DNA from 2 places in the Shewanella sp. M-Br genome. Region 1 is predicted to be linked to the other one. Evidence: riboswitches for the same ligand, from Rfam matches in the RefSeq annotation. Region 1 holds a riboswitch; the other holds the start of a gene.
What was found. Region 1 has a riboswitch for thiamine pyrophosphate ahead of thiC (phosphomethylpyrimidine synthase ThiC). Riboswitches for the same ligand answer to the same signal wherever they lie in the genome.

Region 1 (4,438 bases):
CACGAATTTGCGCACTCGGATGACCTTTGGCCACATCGGCGGCGTGGGCAGCAATCTTATAAGCAATCAAACCTTGCTTAACATCTTGTTTATTCGGTAATCCTAAGTGTTCTTTTGGCGTGACATAACACAACATAGCGCAGCCGTACCAAGCGATCATGGCCGCACCTATGCCGGAGGTAAAATGATCATACCCAGGTGCGATATCGGTGATTTGCGGGCCAAGCGTGTAAAACGGCGCTTCATCGCAGTGAGCTAACTGCTTGTCCATGTTCTCTTTAATGAGCTGCATCGGGATATGTCCCGGCCCTTCGATAATGGTTTGTACGTCGTATTCCCATGCGATTTTGACTAGCTCACCTAAGGTTTCAAGCTCTGCAAACTGGGCGGCATCATTGGCGTCGGCAATTGAGCCTGGACGCATACCATCACCTAAAGACAGGGATACATCGTAGGCAACGCAAAGCTCACAGATTTCACGAAAATGGCTGTAGAGGAAGTTTTCCTTGTGGTGACTCAGGCACCATTTGGCCATAATTGAACCGCCGCGGGAAACGATCCCAGTAACGCGTTTAGCCGTCATCGGCACGTAACGCAGCAGCACACCAGCATGAATAGTAAAGTAATCAACACCTTGTTCCGCTTGTTCAATCAAGGTATCGCGGAACACTTCCCAGGTTAAATCCTCTGCCACGCCGTTCACTTTCTCCAGCGCTTGATAAATCGGCACTGTGCCAATGGGCACTGGCGAGTTGCGGATGATCCACTCGCGGGTCTCGTGGATATAACGCCCCGTGGATAAATCCATGACCGTATCTGCGCCCCAACGGGTTGACCAGACGAGCTTTTCCACTTCTTCCTCGATGGAAGAGGTCACCGCAGAATTACCGATATTGGCGTTCACTTTCACCAAAAAGTTACGCCCTATGATCATAGGTTCGGCTTCGGGATGGTTAATATTCAGCGGAATAATCGCGCGGCCACGGGCGACTTCAGCGCGGACAAATTCGGCGGTAATCGGTTCGCCGACTAAGGCACCAAAAGCTTCGCCCTTGGCTTTACGATTGAGGATTTCATCCTGTACTTGCGCAAGTGCCATGTTCTCGCGGATCGCCACATATTCCATTTCGGGAGTGATAATCCCTTGACGGGCATAGTGTAATTGGCTGACTCGTTTACCCTGCAGCGCTCTGCGTGGACGGACAATTGCACTCGAGCCCGCCTCAAAACGCAGATGGTCTAAACCATCATCGGCGAGTCTTTGTTGGGTAAAGTCTGAGGTCGCGCAGGGTAATTGCTCTGTATCGTTGCGGGCTAGGATCCAGTTTTGTCTTAATTTTCCAAGGCCTAGACGCACATTGATATCGGCCTCAGGATCGGAATAAGGTCCAGCGCAATCATACACGCGGATTGGCGGATTTTTTTCCATGATAGGCGCATCATCTGTACCGCCGACAAGGGTGTCAGTCTGCAGGATTTGCCGCATGCCAACGCGAATATCGGCACTTGAACCTTCGAGATAAATCTTTTGTGAATTAGGATGTTGCAGCGGCGCTAACGTATCGATAAAGGCTTGGGCCTGCGCGCGGGTTTCGCGGCGACTCGGCGCCTTAGGCACGATTGATTGACTAGACTCAGCCGATTTATTAGGCACTGTCGATTTATTAGGGATTGTCGAATCTGGCGCTGTGATTTCTATCGAATTGGCAGCTACAGCTGGGTTTTGGTTTGAACTGGACATAAGCAATCTCACGTTAAAAAATGGAGTTGCTTGTCTGGAGAATTGAGTTGTTGATAGCTGGACACGGCAATCAATTTTTGTGGCCAACACTGGCTTCGAAAATTGAGTTACCCTGCTCAATAACAATTAAATCTAACATTAAGTCTTAAAACACTGCTGAGTTAACAGGTGTTCAAGCCGTCTATTTTGGCGATTTAATATGTGTTATTACGCTTGTTTCCTTCGCAGGTTTTAACCTGATCAGGTTCAACGGATCCCGAATAAACGGTCTCAGCCAAGAGGCACTCCGACAAGATGAGTGCGCAGTATAGACAGAAGCGGCAGCAACAAACAAGGGAAAAAGCAATTAAAAATCTTAACCACCAATCCAAAATAAAGATTCATAATTAATTGTTTTTAATTGATTAAATAAAATTAAACTAAAAAGACTATAATTAGAATGAAAATAAATCATAAAAGAAAGTCACTATTTATGGGGTTTGTGCATCATTTTGTTTAATCGAGATTGAATGGCATCATCAATAGCTTGATTGATTTTTTTGCCACTGCAGTTAATGGGAAAACCTAAATTTTCGGCGTTAGGATTAACTTGAGTGCCGACTTGTACCACGCGATAACAAGTATCCCCTTTACGCACAATACGATTTGGGTCTAAGGGTAAATCTAGACTCGTTGTGCCACCGAAATCATCAGCATTAGGGACAAATAGCACCTCCATCTCTGGGCTCATTTCACTCATATTCGATTTCCGGGTGAACTTATCGGCCTGTTCAATGACGAGAGCATCGAGCGCTTGCTCGCGCTGACGTTCAAAATATTGCTGGGTGAATAAACTCATGCTTGAGCTTGTCGCTATTGTGCTCTCACCTTCTGCTGCAGGCGAGCTCTTAGCGCCAAGCTGCGGCTTTAATTCTGTGGTATCAAGCGTATTAGTTGTTTTTTTGCCGTCACTTCAGCGGGCTGTACTTCACTTTGGGCACTTGATTGAGTTCTCTTTGATTGAGATTGGTTCGATTGATTGATGTCCGGTTTAACCGTATCTGGCTTCACTTTTCCCTGCTCTACTTTTTCCGCTTCCACTTTTTCAGAGACGGCCTTTTCAGGTGCTATTGTTTCAGGCATGACCTTATCAAGTATTGGCAGAGGCTTAACTTGAGTTGGAGGTGTGGGAACTGGTATAGGCTCAACTAAACTTGTCGCTTCAGTCTTATCCTCGGCCTTGATCTCAGTTTCGGACTCCGAGGTTTCAGCTTTCTCTACCGCGGGAGCATAAATAAAGTAAGCCTTGATCGCTGTCACTTTAGGGCCACGGCTTTCTATTTCCTTCAATCCAAAGGGATTTAACTGCGGGCGCCACAAAATGCAGATAAGTAAAAATAAACACGCATGCACTAAGAGCACAAAAAATAACAAACTGAATCCTTTGAAATACGGCTGACGAGCACGCAAAACGGATCCCGTCCCCAATCCCTGAACACTAGTTTGTATCGTCCTAGACAGTTCAGGTTTGGATTCAGATTCAGAAACCAATTTATCTTGATCTTGATGTTCAGCACGGATTTCTTGCAGTACCAAATCTTGGGCTTGCTCTTGGTCTATAGCTTGGGTGTCATGCTCAGTGACTAAAAAGCCTGCACCGCTATTGAACGCTAATGGCTCCGCATTAGTGGTAAAAACAGGCGTTTGAGCAGCATCCAGTTCACCGAGCTGATGATCAAATGCGATAAAAGTCTCACCTTCTGGCGATGTGACCGAAATCAGCAAAGCACTATCAGCATCATCTCCAATCGCTATCGCTGTAGGAGATGCTGTCAATAAAGGCGCGGCCTTGGGTTGATGTTGAAAAGGCAAAATCCATCCTTAGGTTTTGTATAGTATCCATTGATTTCAATGACGCTTAACGTGGAACGATTGCACTCTAATTCAATATCAATCCAATATCAGGTTGGTGAATATTGAAAACGAATTATCCAATGATTGCATTTACTTGCGAGTGCTCAACGCAGATTAGAGGAGGCAAACAGGGTAAAGTTCAACGCGAATGCAACACGTTACAAGCGCAGTGCTTACGCTAATGCTTAGTAAGACACTTGTCAGTTGAGACAAATAAGGCTGGGAATTGAGATCACAATCGCGCTAAATTGATGGGAAAATGCTTGCTAACTCTTACGTCTTAAAGCGGATAACATCATCAATGCGATACGCTGACGGGAATACAAGACGGCGTAAAAAAGATAAAAGGTGAAAACAATAGAAGCCAATCATGAAATTTAAGCTTACAAGTGTACGCTTAAATATGGTGATTTATTTTCCTAACTGATAGACTCAGTCATTATCGTTTGCGAGTGTGTATCTACCATGTCGAGTCAAAGTGTTATCGAACAACAAAACCCAGCTAAAAACCCTGCTAAGTCTGGGCCGTATAGTATTAAAGAAGAGATCGCTAATAGCGTATCCCATGGCTTAGGCGTCATCGCAGGCATAGTGGCATTGGTACTGATGTTACTCAAAGGGCAAGATCATCTAACGCCAATTCAACTAACAGGCGTTGCCATTTATGGTGCGAGCATCATAGTGCTTTTTCTATGCTCGACCTTATACCACAGCGTTAGCCATTCAGGCTGGAAACATAAACTTAAGATCGCCGATCACTGCGCAATTTACTGCTTGATTGCAGGAACTTACACACCTTTGATG
Region 2 (4,438 bases), on a different contig from region 1:
GCCATGTAATAGACGTTAAGCACAGACTCCATCAGTAGCGACACCTTCCAAAACAACACAGTGTAAATGGCTGTACTGGCAAAGGCCGCCGCCCAGCACCACACACTGGCCTTCATCGCCAGCAGTAAATATGCCATCGCCAGCAATACCGCGAGTGCTTCCCATACGGTCATCACATGGACTTCACCAAAGGCCGTATTAACGCTCTCGACCAAGGTTAACCATAAATCTGTCATAGTGTTGTTCTCATTGCCTATTTGTCGCTTACATGGCGGTCAATCATTATTCGCTGTGGGCTAAATTCAGCTCACCACCGATAAACTTACACACAAATACCGCCTTGCCCCACTTCTCATTGGCCGCTTGCATCTCGGTCGCCAGCATAGTCATCACATCTAAATAATCACCGCACACTTGAGTGGCCATCGCATTAGTCACGCGCTCGATATTGGGATAGCTATCCACGCGGCCAATAAACCACTTGATAGGGTCGAGGTAATTTTCATTAAAGGGATACATGCTAATTTCTGCGGTCAGTTTCATTTTAATTCCTTGATATTCAGAAGTAAGGCTGTAGCCCAAATACTGGGCTACAGTTCAGTTAACACTTAAATGATTATGCTCACTTTAAAATGAGCTATTACATAAACTTAACGTTAAAGGTTACGCCAATCTGACGCGGATCGCCGTAACGAATATATTGCTTTTCCGCCCAACCGTTATCTGGCTCATTGCCAAAATAGAAGCCACGCACACCGTATTCTTCATTAAACAGATTGCGTCCCCACAAATATGCCGACCATGCGCTCGCCTCATAACCTACGCGGGCATTGACGATAGTGTAGGGTTCAGAGCGGGATTCATTGCTGTCTGAATAATAGAATTCACTCTTACCGCTAAGATTCAGGTTAGCAAACCAACCCGAATTAGCACGATAAGTCCCGCCAAGGCTGTAGGTAAGATGTGGAGAATGGGCCAGATCGCGGCCAGTTAAATCCACCTCAGTACCATATTTATCCTGATACTGGTAGTCACCGTAGGCCGTTTCTAACCAACCTAAGCTTGAGTAAACTTGCAGATTATCCGTGGCATACCAGGTTGCATCTAACTCAGCGCCATAGTTATTCGAACTGCCTGCATTTTCAGTGAACAAGATAAAACGCTGTGGTTTATCGGGATCTTGCTGTGATGCAGCCACCTGTTGATCTTGTCTGTCCATATAGAACAGCGCCAAATTAGTATCGATAAGTCCCGCTAACCAATGGGATTTAAGGCCGATTTCATAGTTATAGAGCGTCTCAGTACTAAACTCTTTTTTATCGTTCAATTCGACGGGCAAAGTCATGTTGAAACCGCCCGCCTTGTAACCGCGTGCGACTCGGATATAAGCATTGTGTGAGTCGTTCAGCACTTTACTCACAGCAATATGACCGCCCCACATGGTTTCGCTCGGGTCGAAATTATCGTTATTCGTATCAGAGTAATGGCTGTTGCGGCGCTCTAAACGTAGCCCCACAGATAAAGCATAATTTGAGCCCAAATCCGTATCAAGCTGGCCAAACAGTGCATAGTTTGTCGCCTCATACTCTGAGTCTAAGACTTCATCTAGCGAAGCATTGTATTCAGAATACAATTGGTTATCTTCTTTCAGATTCATGGCATACACACCAAGCAACCAATCAGTACTCTCTGCAAAAATACGGCCCTGCTCGGTAGAACTTAGGCGAAACTCTTGCGACGCGGTTTTACGCTGACCTGTTTTATCCCAAAAATAATCGTATTGACACAGCGCCAGATTACCATTGTCATCATTGCATTGCTTAGAGGCCCAATATTCTGAGTTAGCCCAATCGCCATCGTAACTGTAATGGTGATCGGTATTGGCAAAAGAGGTTAACGAGGTTAGCTCAAAGGTTTCTGCGCCAGAATAGGTCGCTTTAAAACCCGCGCCTGTGGTGCGCTGACTATCAACACCCGGTTGATCCGATGTTGTCTGAGTTGGTGAATTAGTTAAACTCCACACATCATAGCCATTATCAAAATCGGCATGCAGCACAGTTAAATCAAACTGCAAATCATCTGTCGCATACCAGCGCAGCTTAGCGCGGCCGCTGAATTCATCGCGACCATTGGTATCATCACGACCTAAATACAGGTTATCGTGGTAACCATTTTGCTGATGTTGCTGCATTGACACACGAAAAAGCAGCTTGCCAGAATCCGTTAATGGGCCAGAACTGAAACCGCTAAAAGTGCGCAAATCATCATCGCCTAACGACACTTCGCCGCCATGCTCAAAAACATCAGTTGGATCGTTACTTTTCAGATAAATCAGTCCCGCTAAAGCATTCGCGCCATAACGTGTGCCCTGTGGTCCACGTAACACTTCGACCTGTTGTAGATCGTACATGCTCGACACCATACCAATACCGGATAAATCGATATCATCTATGATGTAACCCACGGAAGAATTAGGTGCGCCTTGGTATTGTTCCTGCTCCCCTACACCGCGAATTTGAAAATATTTCGGCCGAGAGCTTCCACCTGACCAGTTAAAATTGGCGATAGAATTAAGCAGATCTTCAAAGTGTTGCGCACTTTCATCTTGAATTTTTTGACTGTCGATAACGGTAATGCTGGAGGGCATTTTTTCTAAGCTTGAACTGCGAAAATCCGCCGTCACCACCATGACTTCCATCTCAGTGCTGGGATCGGGTTTATCGATAGCGTCGGTTTGTGCAAAAACAGGGGGGCTCAGCGCTGCGGCGATGGCTAACGCCAGCGGCGCTCGGGTTAAAAATAAGCTTGGCGATACGGTTGAGAATGGAGATTGATGGTTTGACGTTTTACGGTTTGACATAGGACCTCAAATATAATGTTTGAGATCCGGCAACGAATAAGCGATTCAGAAGTGTGCTGTTGATTGGCCCATTCCTACGCCGGTATTAGCCGGATCAGGTTCTAAGGGTTCGTCAGATGACATCTCAGTTTGCAGCCGTTAACGTTAAAATCAGAGTAACATTAATGCACAACAAACACCCCTTGGCGGCGCCTAGTATACATGACGGAAATAAAAAGTGGGCACTCTTATCTCTGCGATTCAATTAAATGTCGCGAAAACCACTGCCCTTCAGTTCGTATGATGAAAATATCTTTAGTAGCCGCCTAAATCCTTTCGTCCATTTGACCGCCTATCATGATAATGCTATAGAAGGTCGCAATTTCGAACACAGTAAGAGGATCATAGTCGATGCAGCTAAAACCTTTATCGAAAGGACGTTATAGCCAGCGATGGGAGCAAGACTATCCACTTATTGAAGCGGTTGTACTTAGCTGTATCAGCGATATAAAAATGCTCAAAAAAGGCGCTCACCTCATGATGCAGGGGGAAGCGATGGCATCACTTGTATTGGTGAAGCAAGGTCGCGTATCACTCGGCCATACCGCGAGAAATGGTCGGTGTTTTCAATTAGGTACTATTGATTGTGATTCACAGCTGTTTGGCGAAATGGAGTTCTTCACCCAGTACCATTGTCAACTAGACATTATTGCCAGTGAACCCTTAGAAATCATGTTGATTAGCGCTGAAAAACTACAACATTGCCTCGGTCAACACCCTCAACTCGCGCTATTTTTTGCTAGTGCAATTGCGATTGACTACCAAGACACAGTGGATATTTTTACTCGGCGACTGCTCTATCCCATCAGTTATAACGTGGCATTTGATATTTATCATGAATACTTAAATGACTTGCCCGTAGATGGCTTTAGTAAACGCTATTTAGAGGCTGAACGATTTGGTACTACCGACCGAGTCTACCGTCGGGCACTACAAAATCTTGAGGAACGAGGCTTAATTGAGCGGAAAAAAGATGGCATTCGGATTTGTGATCTCAACGCACTCAAGAAATTTGTTGAAGCAGGTATATAACCGCTTTCAACATAACCCACACTCGACTTAATTTAACAACCGAGTGTGGGATGGATGCACAGGTAAATTAACTTACCGATGGCGAGTGTTGTTCCATAGCCGATTTCATCCGACTTGAAACGATCAATAGCATAAATATCGCTGCGTAAAGCAGAGGTATCACATACATCACTGTTTGTAATCCGATAATACGTTCAAAGAAAGAACTGATGGCTGGGCTAAACATCGCCCCTGCACTTCCGCTAATAAGAATATATGACACATTTTTGCTGCTAGCTTTTTTTACAAAAGACACGCCATAAGCAATAAATGCATTATAAAGAGCAGCACACACAAAACCATAACCATAGGTTAAATAAGCTATCCAATTAAGATTATTGGTACTGACAATGGCAGCGGTGATCACCATAGCTAAAGCAATAATACCGACTAAGAAATGGTGAATTTTTACACGAGTCACAATCACAGTCGAAATTAACGCCCCAATTAGCGCAGCGGACCAATACT

Region 2: linked by a shared signal. The riboswitch ahead of AAA952_RS06170 (TonB-dependent receptor) and the one ahead of thiC (phosphomethylpyrimidine synthase ThiC) in region 1 are both predicted to bind thiamine pyrophosphate.

What each region holds. Positions count from the first base shown of each region.
Region 1 is NZ_BJBV01000005.1:213,730-218,167, forward strand. Features, by position in the region: gene thiC (phosphomethylpyrimidine synthase ThiC) at 1-1,741, opposite strand, end outside; TPP riboswitch at 1,942-2,040, opposite strand; partial or broken gene AAA952_RS06000 (hypothetical protein) at 2,208-3,592, opposite strand; gene trhA (PAQR family membrane homeostasis protein TrhA) at 4,100-4,438, shown strand, end outside.
Region 2 is NZ_BJBV01000006.1:15,194-19,631, forward strand. Features, by position in the region: gene pnuC (nicotinamide riboside transporter PnuC) at 1-236, opposite strand, end outside; gene AAA952_RS06165 (hypothetical protein) at 283-543, opposite strand; gene AAA952_RS06170 (TonB-dependent receptor) at 641-2,860, opposite strand; TPP riboswitch at 2,915-3,053, opposite strand; gene AAA952_RS06175 (Crp/Fnr family transcriptional regulator) at 3,251-3,931, shown strand; gene tsgA (MFS transporter TsgA) at 3,999-4,438, opposite strand, start outside.